Regions from separate parts of the Candidatus Acidulodesulfobacterium sp. H_13 genome, predicted to be linked through region 2. Evidence: riboswitches for the same ligand, from Rfam matches in the RefSeq annotation. Region 2 holds a riboswitch; the other holds the start of a gene.
What was found. Region 2 has a riboswitch for cobalamin ahead of ACMCNP_RS07470 (ATP cone domain-containing protein). Riboswitches for the same ligand answer to the same signal wherever they lie in the genome.
Positions count from the first base shown of each region.

Region 1: it holds a riboswitch for cobalamin, as region 2 does, so the genes downstream of both, ACMCNP_RS03600 (HoxN/HupN/NixA family nickel/cobalt transporter) here and ACMCNP_RS07470 (ATP cone domain-containing protein) in region 2, are expected to answer to the same signal.

Region 1 covers NZ_JBLEOY010000001.1:736,921-744,018, reverse strand. The annotation lists gene ACMCNP_RS03625 (phosphocholine cytidylyltransferase family protein) at 215-1,066, shown strand; gene ACMCNP_RS03620 (pyridoxal phosphate-dependent aminotransferase) at 1,067-2,173, shown strand; gene ACMCNP_RS03615 (CDP-alcohol phosphatidyltransferase family protein) at 2,179-2,841, shown strand; gene ACMCNP_RS03610 (hypothetical protein) at 3,071-3,565, shown strand; gene ACMCNP_RS03605 (hypothetical protein) at 3,726-4,193, shown strand; cobalamin riboswitch at 4,304-4,503, shown strand; gene ACMCNP_RS03600 (HoxN/HupN/NixA family nickel/cobalt transporter) at 4,528-5,577, shown strand; gene ACMCNP_RS03595 (sirohydrochlorin chelatase) at 5,580-5,966, shown strand; gene ACMCNP_RS03590 (HypC/HybG/HupF family hydrogenase formation chaperone) at 6,123-6,356, shown strand; gene hypD (hydrogenase formation protein HypD) at 6,379-7,098, shown strand, end outside.
Region 2 covers NZ_JBLEOY010000003.1:11,121-18,218, forward strand. The annotation lists partial or broken gene ACMCNP_RS07440 (methyl-accepting chemotaxis protein) at 1-448, shown strand, start outside; gene ACMCNP_RS07445 (response regulator) at 486-854, shown strand; gene ACMCNP_RS07450 (STAS domain-containing protein) at 908-1,192, shown strand; gene ACMCNP_RS07455 (chemotaxis protein CheA) at 1,195-3,348, shown strand; tRNA gene ACMCNP_RS07460 (tRNA-Pro) at 3,469-3,544, opposite strand; gene ACMCNP_RS07465 (protoglobin domain-containing protein) at 3,628-4,521, opposite strand; cobalamin riboswitch at 4,893-5,055, shown strand; gene ACMCNP_RS07470 (ATP cone domain-containing protein) at 5,141-5,878, shown strand; partial or broken gene metE (5-methyltetrahydropteroyltriglutamate--homocysteine S-methyltransferase) at 5,868-6,769, shown strand; tRNA gene ACMCNP_RS07480 (tRNA-Lys) at 6,936-7,011, opposite strand; gene ACMCNP_RS07485 (hypothetical protein) at 7,061-7,098, opposite strand, start outside.

The DNA of each region.
Region 1 (7,098 bases), on a different contig from region 2:
GAAAGAAATAGAATAGTAAAATATATCTGCAACCTTATATACTTTCTAAAGATATTATGATAAAATATATAAATTAATTAAATCATACTATATAGATATACAAAGTAGGCAAGATAACGCCATGTCATAAGACTGCTTATTGTTCGGCACAACCGACAGACATTTGGAATAGGTCATCGAGAGGCATTGCACAATTAGGAAAAGGATATAAATTATGGAACACAATTCTCATCATGAAGAACATGTTACTACAGCATTACTTCTCGCGGCAGGCACAGGCAGTCGTCTTTATCCATTGACGCAAAATGCTCCTAAATGTTTAACCATAGTTAACGGCATGTCAATACTCGAACGACTAATTTCCAATCTTAACCGTCACGGCTTCAAAAGATTAGTCGTGGTTACGGGATACATGGAAAGGCATATCAGGGATTTTCTGGGACATCGAATAGGTAACGTGGAAATTGAGTATATTTTTAGCCCGTTATACAAGACTACTAATAATATTTATTCTCTCTGGATGGCGCGCAAGGTTATCGATGAGCCGTTTCTATTGCTTGAAAGCGATCTCGTTTTTGACGAATCACTCTTAGACGCCATGCGGTATCCCGATAAGATAGCCGTTGCAAAGTTGCAACCCTGGATGAACGGGACATGCATTACGATCAAATCCCAACGGGTTAGAAGATTTTTAGCGTATAATGCAGACTCCTTTGGTGAGGTCAAATACAAGACCGTTAATATTTACAGCATTTCACATACATCATGGCGCTGTATCATAAAAAAATTGGACAAGCATATTTTAGCCGGTGAGGTGAACGGCTATTACGAAACCGTATTTGCGGAAATGATTGCTAACGGCGACCTCTCTTTTAAAATAGTTTTTTTTAACGGTAAGCCATGGTATGAAATAGACACTATTAAAGACTTAGCAGAGGCCGAGAAGCTATTTCCGTTAAATAATTATGTGACTGCAGAAAACGATACCCTTTTGCATCTTGATATTTTTGATATGCAATCGTCTGTTAACGTTGCGATATCTCCAGAAAAAAGACAGGAATCATAGATGTCGCAAAATAATTATGGGGCTCAATCTGAAAAATACAGATTCATTTCTACTCAACACGGTGGTTATTATCGGCATAATTTTATCGATCACGCCTATTTATATAACCTATATTTCCCGCCGGAAGCTATTTTCGCAAGTTTTAAAGAGCAAATTCACAACATTGTTCTAAATTATCCGGTGGCGCAGGATGCCCTTGCCGGGCTTATCGGCAAAATAATTGATCAGCCTGTTGAAAGGATCGTTGTGAGCAACGGGGCTTCCGAATTAATAAAAATAGTATCAGGACAAATATCGGGTAAGTTGATTATTCCGGTACCTTCTTTTAATGAATATGCTAATGCCGCTCCTTCTCGTCGGGTAGTTGAATTTCCGCTTGATTTTCCGTCTTTTCGGTTGTGCGTAGAAAAATTTGCCGATGAAGCGTTTCGGGTAAAGGCCGATATGGCCGTAGTGATAACGCCCAACAATCCGACGTCAATGTTGGTTCCCAAGTCCGACCTCGTTTGGCTTGCAAAAAAACTCGAATCTCACGACTGCATGCTGATTATAGATGAATCATTTTTAGATTTTGCGGAAAATCCCGACAAAATAAGCATAGAACGGGATATTGCAGATTATCCGAATATGGTGATTTTTAAAAGTATGAGTAAGGCCTATGGTATAGGCGGACTTAGGATCGGCTATATGTTAACCGCCGATTTAAAATTTGCCGAAGTCGTGAGGAATAGAATACCTATTTGGAATATTAATGGATTTGCAGAAGAATTTTTACGGCTTTTACCCGATTACAAATACGAATTTCTTGAAAGCTGCAAACAAGTCAGATACGATAGGGATAGTCTGTATGAAAAACTTTGCGGTATAAAAGGGATGACGGTTTTTAAGCCTGATGCAAATTTTGTTTTTTGTCGCTTGCCCGATTATGCACAAAGCGCTCCCGATGTTACGAAAGAGTTGTTTATTAAACATAATATGTATATAAAGGACTGTGTGGGCAAAACCCAACCGGATTCCGATCGTTATATTCGGATTGCCAGCCGTACTGAAGGAGAAAATCGCAAAATGGTCACGGCTTTGATTGACGTAATTGGCTTAAAAAATTAAGAGCTATGAAAATAACGACATGTCCCAAACCAAGACAGCCTCGTCAGCCGACGATGCTTTTTTTTGCCGGAGATTTTCCAAACATTCTATCGCTTATAGGCTTGTTGTGTGCGGTGCTTGGTATTTATTACGCTATTTTAGGCTATTTTTATATTGCGATGATTGGAGTTCTATGGGCAGTTGTATTTGATTGGGTCGACGGAATAGTTGCTCGCCGAATAAAGGGGCGGACGGACTATCATCGAGCCTTTGGGAATCAGCTTGATTCATTAATAGATATCGTGAGTTTCGGAGTGTTTCCCGCTGTTTTTCTCTTAAGCTACGGCAAATTCAATCCATGGTTCTTGCCGGGGGCATTTCTTATAGTTGCCGCCGGTGTTATACGATTGAGTTATTTTAATATTTTCGGTCTGATTAACAATAAGACATATATGGGTCTGGCATTAGACAACAATATTATTATCCTTGCTTTTGTATTTTTGTTTAAAGGTCTTTTTAGCCATCTGGCTTTTTCGGTAATTATTTATGTGTTGTTGATGACATTTATGGTGCTTAATTTGTCCCCTATACAAACGCCTAAATTTTCGGAAAGATGGTTTTATGTTCTCCTGTTCTACTCTTTAGTGTTAACGGTCGCATATAGTTGGATGCAGTATGTCGGGATTTGAAAATTAAATAGGGTCGGTGTGATATCGACCCGAATTGCCGTTTAACGAGATATTTAGCCCCGATAATACAAAAAACTCAAATCAAGTATTCGTTCCCCGTTTTTCATCATAATACCCCTCCACTTCTAAACAGGATAAAAAAGCTTGACCTTATACTAAAGTATAAGGTGTAAAATACCATAATTGAGCAAGGTTATGTATATGATGAATAAATTAACAGGGGGGCTTTATGAACGTAAAAAATTATTTTAAACGTAAAAACGTTAAAAACGTTGTCGACTCTAATGGTGCTGCAGTTTCTAATGTATCCTCCGGTACTGCAGCCCTATTCTCGATTTTGGGCGGAGTTTGTTGTTGGGGACCTCTGACCTTTAGCATACTGGGGATAACTGCAAGCACAGGGGGTTTTCTTGGATCCACGGTATCTTTTTTAAAGGGTATCGTGCCTTATAGAAATTATTTTTTAATCTTGGATATTATCGGTGTCCTTTTATCTTTTTACTTTCTTTATATATCGCCGAAAATATCGTCAAAAAAAGGCGTTTATTCTCTCGGCAAGGGAGATATCGATATGTCCAATGGTGAAACATGCGATTGCAAGGCGGCAAGTCCGTTTAGCGTCAGCAAAATAGTTTTTTACTTGTCCGTGGCGATCACGGTAGGGTTCTTTATATTTTTGTATAAAGATACCGGTACGGTTTTTATGGCATGGCCGAAGATTTAATATAATCTTCCCATAATTAAGACAACCTGTTTTATAAAGATACCGAATACTTTATAATAACGATTAATCCGGTTGCCCGATACTAAAAATGTGTTGACAAAGTTAACGGCTCAGATATAATTAGAGGCATGATTAATAATTTTTGAAACGGGGGTATTAAATGAATAAGTTTAAAAAAGGGATATTTTTCATTGCCTTGGCATTAACTGCGATGTTATCTTTAGCCATATTTCCAAAATATTCTATGGCGGCGAAGACGGTAAAGGCGCCGACTATGGCAACTAAAATGGCTAAAATGGCGAAAAATATGCCGAATATGTCGGCAAAAATGGTGAAGATGTCGATTCGGCTCAATGCCAAAATCGCCGAATTTCAGTATCATAAAGCCCTTGGCGCAATAAAGGGCGGGTATTATTATTTTGCCGTTCGACATTTCGAAAAAGCTATCGTCGTAGAACCGCATTTTGCTATGGCATATGCGCGCATGGGGGTAATTTTATGCAAACTTGGGGATATACATTTAGCCATAGACGTCCTTAGGAAAGGGTTGAAATATAATCCAAATATTAGGTGGGCAAGGACTAAATTAAAAAGATACGCTGCCTCTCCGAAAGTTATAAATTGCTAAAGACTCAGCCCTCGCGGAACCTAACGAGGAAGGGTAATTCAGCAAATGTTTTATCGTTTGACTTTTTATATTTTTAATGATAACCTTGAAAAACTAAGCAAATAGCTTATTTAAATTTTATCTTAAAAGTTTAAGGGAAACGGGTGAGAATCCCGTGCTGTTCCCGCAGCCGTAATAACTTATAACGGTTTTTTTATTATCCGTTATATAGAATATTCCGAATTTGCCACTGGTAAGTCGTATAATTGCCGGGAAGGCGGAATGTTTTACATGTTTAAGCCGGAAGACCTGCTTTTTAAGATACTAATAACTTTAATTAGCGGGAGGTCTAATTATGTTTTCACGCCTTTTTAATTTGTCGAGTTTCAAACGAAGACTCATTCTTCTCTATGCGTTTTTAATCTCTTTCGTTGTAATTTCCATTATTATTTTAATTGATCGGTCAAGGGTTTTTCCTGCCCTGTTGGGCTTAGGTTCGCTTGCCTTTTTTTTCGGTTTAAAGCATGCGATGGATGCAGACCATATTGCCGCGATAGATAATACCACCAGAAAATTGATGAACGACGGCAAAAAACCGGTCGGAGTCGGGTTTTTCTTTTCCCTCGGTCATTCGCTTTCTATTTTCACTTTAACGGTAATAACCGTCATTTTAGGGGAGTTTATAATCAAAAAATATCCCGTGTTGGGTGGCATAGGTGATATGCTTGGGACGGGGGTATCCGCTTTATTTTTATACATAATCGCGTTTATGAACCTGCTTATCCTTATAAGCATAATAAAGGTGGTAAGAAAATACAGGAATGCCGACAACAAGGCGATGGAAGCCGAGCTTTTAAAGAGAGGCTTTATGTTTCGTTTTTTCGGCGGAGTAATGAAGCTTATAACGTCGAGCTGGCATATGTTTTTCGTCGGCATACTATTTGGCATAGGTTTCGATACGGCAACGGAAGTTGCAATACTTTCAATGTCGGCAATATTTGCCGCTAACGGCAGGCCGCTGATAGATGTTTTGATACTACCGATGGTATTTTCATCCGCCATGGTATTATTAGATTCAACGGACGGTGTAGTAATGCAGTTTGCTTATAGCTGGGCATTTTTAAATCCGATAAGGAAGATTTTTTATAATATATCCATCACAAGCATTTCTATTTTCTTAGCGTTTTGTATAGGAACGATAGAATGGCTTCAGGTCGTAGGCATGAAATTTAATTTAACCGGAGAGCCTTGGGATTTCCTTAATCACCTTTCTTTCGCGGTGCTGGGAGGAATGATAGCGGTCATACTTGCGTCGGCATGGCTTTTATCGTTAGGCGTATATAAGTTCGCTAAGGTTGAATCAAGATATGGCGGAAGTGAATTAGACATAGAGGGGGATGAATAAAAATGAGTCGGGAGACTATTATATTGCTCGGTCACGGTTCGAGAAGAATTGAGGCCAACGATATTCTTAGAAGTATCGTAAAGATAATAAAGCCTAAATTTCCTGATGAATATATGGAATGTGCTTTTTTAGAATTTGCCGAACCAAATATAAATGATGCATTAGAAAATGCCGCTAACGGCGGTTCCAATTTAATCTATGTCATACCCTATTTTTTATATTCGGGAAATCATGTATCTCGTGATATTCCGAATATTCTAAAAGAATTTTCGGTTAAATATCCTAATGTCAATATTAAATATGGAGATTACTTAGGAATAGACGAAAAATTAAGCGAACTCGCAATAGAAAGAATAATGGCGGTTAAACGGCCATCATCTCACGGATGATGGTTCTAGGGGGAGGGGATAAATCCTCTCCGTCCGGTCCGCTTCCCTTCCCGTAATAATCCTTGTAGCCATGTAGATCTAATATACATTGAATTTTATAGACGAACAGGATAGAATAGTAGACAAATAACTTAATTTATACTTAGTTAAAACCATATGTGCCTTGCAATCCCGTCTAAAGTCATAGAAATAAAAGACGACAGCACCGTCATAGTCGATACCATGGGTTCCAAAAGGCTTGTTTCTACTATGCTCTTGGAAGAACGGGTCAATGTCGGCGAATATTTACTTATTCATGTAGGCTATGCGATGCAAAAAATAGACGAAAAAGAGGCGATGGAGAGCCTCGGTTTATTTAAAGAAATAGAAAATAAAATGAACATGGGTTAAAAATCGGCTAGAGCGGGTAAGAATGAGCATATATTCCTCTTTTAGGCAAAAAAACGATATAGAACGCCTGGTTTTTTTAATAAACAACGAGGCTAAAGAAACAATAAATATAATGGAGATATGCGGCGGGCATACCCATTCTATCATGAAATATGGATTAAATGCCCTAATCAAAGACAAAGTAAACTTTCTTCACGGTCCGGGTTGCCCCGTTTGTGTTATGCCGATAAAAAGAATAGACGCGGCCATCTGCATTGCTGGTTTGCCCGACGTCATACTTGTAGCTTACGGGGATATGATGAGGGTTCCCGGAACAAATAGTTCCCTCATAAAAGAAAGGGCTAAGGGGAAAGATATTAGAATGATATATTCCCCGCTTGATATTATAAAAATAGCAGGGGATAAGAGCAATAAGAATAAAAAGATTGTTTTTTTCGCAATCGGGTTCGAAACCACGACACCTATGACTGCGGCGCTTCTTGAGGAAGTAATAACAAAAAAAATAGAGAATGTATTTTTTTATATTAACCACGTCCTTGTTCCTCCGCCGATAAACGCTATTTTGGATTCAAATGACAGTTTAATAGACGGATTTATTTGTCCGGGTCATGTAAGCGTTATCACCGGAAGCGGTATTTATAGTGATATTGCGCAAAAATACAAAAAATCGGCGGTTATTTCCGGATTTGAACCATATGACATTTTAAGCGGAACGCTTTTGATAGTCAGGCAGATTAACGAC
Region 2 (7,098 bases):
GTTATCTTTTTCAAACGAAGAAATATTGAAAGAGATTGATTTACAATTGGAGGACCTTTTTAAAAGCTATAATTTGATAGACAGCCTTAAAAACGAAATTATAGAAAAAATTTCTTCACATTCGGAAATAGTGAGTGAAAAGGTCATGGATCTTTTATCTAAGGTCCAATTTCAAGATATAGTGAGGCAACAACTGGAAACCATAATAAAAATTAATAATGATATAAACGATAATATCAATCATGCGGCAAATATAGATTGGGATGACAGTGAGGGTGCGTCAAAAAAAATTGAATATTTCGATAATTTTAATATTCAAAACATTCAGAAAAAATATATCATGAAACAGCAGATAATTGTACATGATAAGGTAATAAACGGAGATCCTGACGAGGAGAATCTCAAATCAACCGGTGAAATTGCCGGCGATAACTTAATTTTTTTCTAATCTTATAGATAATTATAATGGGAGGTATATTGGGAAAATGTCTAAATATATTATGATAGTTGACGATTCGGCAACCATAAGGCAAACATTGAAGCTGACCTTAATAAAAGCCGGATATGAAATTATTGAAGCAAATGACGGAAAAGACGCCTTAAACAAATTGAACGGAAAGAAAGTTCATCTAATAATAAGCGATGTTAACATGCCCAATATGGACGGCATTGCCCTGTTAAAAGAAATAAAAAAGACTGCTTCTCACAAATTTGTTCCAATAATGATGCTGACTACTGAATCGCAGAAGACAAGGGTTCAGGAAGGTAAACTTGCGGGTGCCAAGGCATGGCTTGTGAAACCGTTCAGGCCGGAACAGCTTTTATCCGCGGTAAATAAACTAATTTTACCGTAAAAGAGATGCTTACAATATGTTTTCATGCGCATTTTTAAAGGAGATTTTAATTTATGGATATTAGAACGATAAAGGGAAATGGTAAACTCGCCGTAAAAATATCCGGCGAGTTTACCATTTCGCATATTTTAAAGGCAAAAGAAAAATTTATGGACTTAATTAAGGAAAACTTGATTCTAAAAATAGACCTTTCGGACGTAGCCGAGTTTGACAGCTCGGCTCTTCAGCTATTATATGCTTTTTCAATATATATGAAAAACAGAGGGATTAATGTTGAAATTGTAGCAAATAATAGCAAAACCGACCTATTTTTTAAAACTTACGGTATGGAGATATAACGATGGAAGAGATAGAGCGGAATATTAAAAACATATTTGTGCAAGAAGCATTTGAACTGCTGCAGGGGGTCGAGGAAAGCCTGCTAAATATAGATGGCATGATGGACGACCGAAGCGACAAGCAGCAATATCAAGAAGATATAAACAATATTTTCAGGGCAATGCATACGATAAAAGGCTCTGCCGGCGCTATAGGTGCGGATTATATACAGGATTTTACGCATAATTTGGAAAATTTTTTAGATAAAACGAGAGAGGGCGCAATCATCCTGAACGGAGATATTTTAAATTTGTTTTTTAAGATAAGAGACCATTTAGTGGAACTAATAAAACATTTAGATTCGGATATGGAAGATTTTTCAGAATTTAAATCCGAAAGCGATTTAATGTTAAACAGCCTTGTGTCTATCGAAAATGCGGACTTAATTAAAAATATCAAAGTCGAGAGTAAATCCGAAGATACGAATGAAGACGAAGCGTTATTGGAATATTGGCATATTTCCATAAGGTTTAAAGAAAATACCTTCATAGACGGGATGGATCCCTTCTCTTTTATTTATTATCTGAATAAAATAGGTACTATAAAAAATAGTTATCCAATATTGGATAATATTCCGCCCTTCGACGAATTAAATCCCGAGTTGTGTTATCTTGGTTTTGAGATAAATCTTGAAACCAATTTGGGTCGTGAAGAAATAATAGATATTTTTGAGTTTGTAATGGACGATTGCGATATTTGTATTTTGCCTCCAAAATTTAAGATTGTCGAATATATGAATTTAATAAAAGAGTCGCCGGAAGATAAGGTCAGGCTTGGAGAGATTTTAGTAGCTTCAGGCGCACTGACCGAAGCAGAACTTGAAAGGGCGTTACGTGTTCAGGTAGAAAAAGAAAAAGGGGATGATAAAAATATTCTCGTCGAAAATAACGCCACGGATAAAAACATTATAAAAGGTGTAATTGAAAAACAGGAAAAGATTAAAAAAAAGAAGGGTAAAGAGTCTAAAACATTCCGAATAGATGCCGACAAACTCGACCTCGTCGTTAACATAGCCGGGGAACTTGTTACCGTGACGACAGGGATTGCCGAATTGTCAAAGACTATAAACAATTCTATGCTTGAGGAATACACGTCTATGCTTATACGACTTGTCAACGATTTAAGGGACGGCTCTATAGAATTGAGGATGGTTCCCGTGGAAGAGGTGTTTAATAGAATGAGGCGTATAGTAAGGGATATAAGCAAGGATCTCGGCAAAATTATAACCTTGGAGGTTAAAGGGGCAGACACTGAATTTGACAGGACTTATATGGAAAAGATCACAGATCCGCTTATTCACCTTATCAGGAATTCAATAGATCACGGTATCGAGATGCCTGATGAAAGAATTGCAAAAGGGAAACCCGAAAACGGCAAAATTACATTAAATGCTTATAATGATTCCGGAAGCATAGTTATAGAGGTTAGAGATGACGGAAACGGTTTGAGTAAGGAAAAAATTCTAAAAAAAGCATTAGAAAAAGGCTTAATAAATGAAGACCGCGATAATTTAACGGATTCAAAGATATACAATCTTATATTCGAACCCGGTTTTTCTACCGCCGATGAAGTTACGAGCATTTCAGGAAGAGGCGTAGGGATGGATGTCGTAAAAAGAAATATTGCAGATTTAAGGGGTATTATTGAGATTAAAACTAAAGAATCGGAATACACCGCTATCGAGTTAAGACTCCCTCTTACCCTTGCAATCGTGGATGGATTTATGGTCGGTTACGATGGAAACAAATATGTTATTCCCCTTGAATTAATTTTGGAATGTATAGATTATAATGAATCCGATAAAACCAATGATGAAGTCGATTGCATAAATTTAAGGGGAAAATTGCTTCCGTATATTAAGTTTTCCGATATTTTCGGTAGGCAAAAAGGAGAAACTAGTGAAAATAACATAATAGTAGTCAAATGTGCCGGTCAAGTCGTAGGGTTTGCCGTTGATAAAATATTCGGAGAGATACAGACCGTACTTAAACCGATGGGTAAAATCTATAAAGAGGCAAAATTTTTCAGTGGGGCCACTATACTCGGCAACGGCAGCATCGCTTTTGTCCTCGATATACCGAAAATAATAAAGCATGCCGAATTGAAAAACGTATAATCTTTTATATCGTTAAAATATATAAGAATAGATAGGTGTATGGTCTACTTATTCTAAAATTAATATGGATCTTAATTTCATATCAATCAGGCATTAAATCCTATTTGTTGCGGTTTTAACTGGTCGGGATGACAGGATTTGAACCTGCGACCCCCTGCTCCCAAAGCAGGTGCGCTACCAACTGCGCCACATCCCGAAAAAATGACCGTAATCAATCCCTTTTATTAATTTTAGCAATAATTGATTATGTTGGCAATAGTTTTCTGCAAATTTTAAATTTTATGATTTTTCGCTTTTATTCATCAGCCAGTATACTATGCCTAGGACGAGGATAAGAAAGCCCAATATGACCACTTCCTCTGATTTTTTGGGAATCAGAGAAAAAATCAAAACTTTCCTTAGTAACGCCGCCATTGCAAGGCCTATAAAGGCGCTTAAAGCGAATTTATGTCCCCTTAGTTTTTTAACCTCTTCTTCCAACAATTCCCTTATTGCCCAAACTATCAGCATAACACCCAAGATATCCACTACGGTATTTTCAAACGGGACACCTCCGGAAGCAAATCTATAAACCTCAAATGCAAACAATAGAAATACCATAATTGTCGCTACTATGAGCGATATTACTAATGTAAGGTCTAATGCATAGGCAAATTTAGAAGTAAATTTAATGATTTTGGTTTCTAATCTCGTGGATGTAACGTATAATTTTCCTTCATCTATGTAAGAACTGATAATAATATCCAGATTCATGTCTATAATCTTATTTACCGATACAATAAGTTCATCTCTTTTGTTTGAAATTTGAAAATTTTCAAGAATAATGTCATGTATATAATTTCTTATATAATTCATTGTTGCACTGACATAATGAGAGGGTAATTTTATGTCTGCATGTGCCTTGCCGATTCTTTTAAGTTTTCGAAAATACACATTATTGTATGTTCCCGAAAAAAGATCCGTGAACCATTGTTTAAGTTCTTCCTGGTGCTTATCCATTATTTCTTCATTGGGGAGAAATTCACTGAAACCTTCGAAATTAGAAATAAAAGAATAAACATGGACGATAAAGTCATTTGTGCCGGATTTCATTAGGTTACTTAAATGCGATAAATTTGAAACGTCATTATCCATAAAAGAATAAATTAATTTTATTTTTTCAAGAGTTTCCATATTTAGGTGATGAGCCACACTGGGATTTAATCCACGAGTGCCCAATTAAAATCAGTATTATATTTGCTTTTACAAATATCCTTTGGAATCGACGTTTGCAAGCTCGCTGCGGTAATTTAAAAATTCAGCGTGTTCGTTGAATCTAATTATACCTTTTTTATCGTCATGGGAGCAATATATAAAAATCTTCATAAAAGGTCTAGTCTGAAGTTAAGATATTAAATATAAATTAAGGTGACAATATAATAGGTTTGTTTAATTTTTGCTTTTAGATTTATTATAGTTTTTTTAAGAAGACTGGTCTAATGGGTTGAAATTGGTGCGTATAATTTCTATAGGCAATTTTAGGCTTGACAAAAGAGAAAAAAATATTATAAATTAGCTTATCAGGTTCAAAGGAAGCCCGGTGAGAATCCGGCGCAGCCCCCGCTACTGTGATGCAGACGAACCCCAATTATGCCACTGGAATTTCCGGGAAGGCAGGGAAGTAGGATAAAGCTAAGCCAGAAGACTTATCTGATGATTTTTTTATGACGGGAGGTCAGTATTCATTTACCAATTCATAGTTAGTTTTCTATCTTGCCATAAAATATACTAATATTTTAAAGGATATCGCTTAATGTTTAAGCAGATAAAGAAAAGAGATGGGCGCATTGTCCCGTTTAATATTACAAAAATAACCGATGCCATAATTGCCGCCGGTGCTGTAACCGGTGAATTTGAAAGGGAAGAAGCTAAAAGGATTGCATTGCGTGTTGTTGGTCTTGCCCTGTCCACCATAAATTCGGTGCCAACCGTAGAGGAGATACAGGATATTGTTGAGGAGGTACTGATCGGTTCGCCCTGCAGGAAAACAGCAAAGTCATATATTATCTACAGGGATCAGCACAAAAAGATGAGGGAGATATCAAATATTGCCGATGTCATCGGAAAGACCAATATGATGGCAGGAACATCCTCTTCGCTGGAGTATGTTCCTGTAAGTATCAGGTATGAAGAAAATATGGATGGGGCGATAAAAAATCAACTCTCATTTGCGAAAGAAAAGATAGTCGAATTATCCATACTATCTGAAGCAATCAATAGTAACCCGGGCGACAAAGTGCTGCAAGATAAAATTATCGGATCGAAGATTGATTTTCAGGTCGACCGTAAAGTAAGAGAGAGATGTGGAAAAATAACGCAAGACATGCTGTTCAGAAAGTCCGGATATCCGATCAGGGCGGCAAAGCAGAGGGAAATGTTTTATTTTCCGTTACTTCCTGTCACAACAATAGGCTCTTTTCCACAAACAAAGGAGATTAGAAAAGCGAGGTCCGATTTCAAAAATAGTAGAATAGACAAAGATGCGTTATGAAAATTTTATAAAGGATGAGATCGGGCGCGTTATCGGTATTCAGCAGAAGATTGGACTGGATCTTTTTGTTCATGGTGAGCCTGAACGAAACGACATGGTGGAGTATTTTGCCGACAAATTAAACGGCTTCCTCGTAACACAAAATGGATGGGTCAGAAGCTATGGCACAAGATGTGTTAAGCCGCCTATTATTTATGCCGATGTATCAAGAAAATCTTATATGACAGTAAAATGGACTAAATATGCGCAATCGTTAAGCAAAAAACCCGTCAAGGGGATGCTTACCGGACCGAATACGATACTGCAATGGAGTTTTGTGCGCGATGATCAACCCTTAAGTCAAACTGTTGTTCAAATTGCACTGGCAATTCGCGATGAAGTATCTGATCTTGAAGAAGCAGGAATAAAGATAATTCAGGTCGATGAACCGGCGTTGCGGGAGGGCTTGCCGTTGAGAAAAAGCAGATGGAATGAGTATCTCAAATGGGCGATAGACAGTTTCAGGCTTGCCGCAAGGGGGTCGCGGACACGACCCAGATTCATACTCACATGTGCTACAGCGAATTTAACGATATCATTAAATCGATATATGAAATGGATGCTGATGTTATATCGATAGAGGCATCACGATCAAACATGGAATTATTAAAGGTATTCAAAAATTTCGAATATCCGAACGAGATATGTCCCGGCATTTACGACATTCACTCACCAAGAATACCAACCGTAGAGGAGATAATCGGTCTTATAACCAAAGCGCTTGCCGTTGTGCCCAAAGAACATTTGTGGATCAACCCCGATTGCGGACTTAAAACGCGGCGATGGTGCGAGGTTATACCGTCATTGAAAAATGTAGTGGCTGCAACTGAGCTTTGTAGGGATAAGTTATAAGATATTGTTCGCAACTCTCCCTGCATGTTACAACGAGAATCAGGCCTCAGAAGAGTCGGTAAACTATCGACGAGTTAGAAAAATGCCTTAAAATAACAACTTCATAATTTACGGATCCTAATCAAGAGAAAAGTTACCTGAAGTACTTATTTGCTGCGGTTTAAAGTGGTGAGCCGCGCGGGGGTCGAACCCGCGACCACCTGATTAAAAGTCAGGTGCTCTACCAGTTGAGCTAGCGGCTCTATTTTTATTTTACTAAAATTAACAGTGAATAGAGATGTTTATTGTTTTTTATAAAGGTAACAATGTAGTCAAATCCGGAAAAGAAT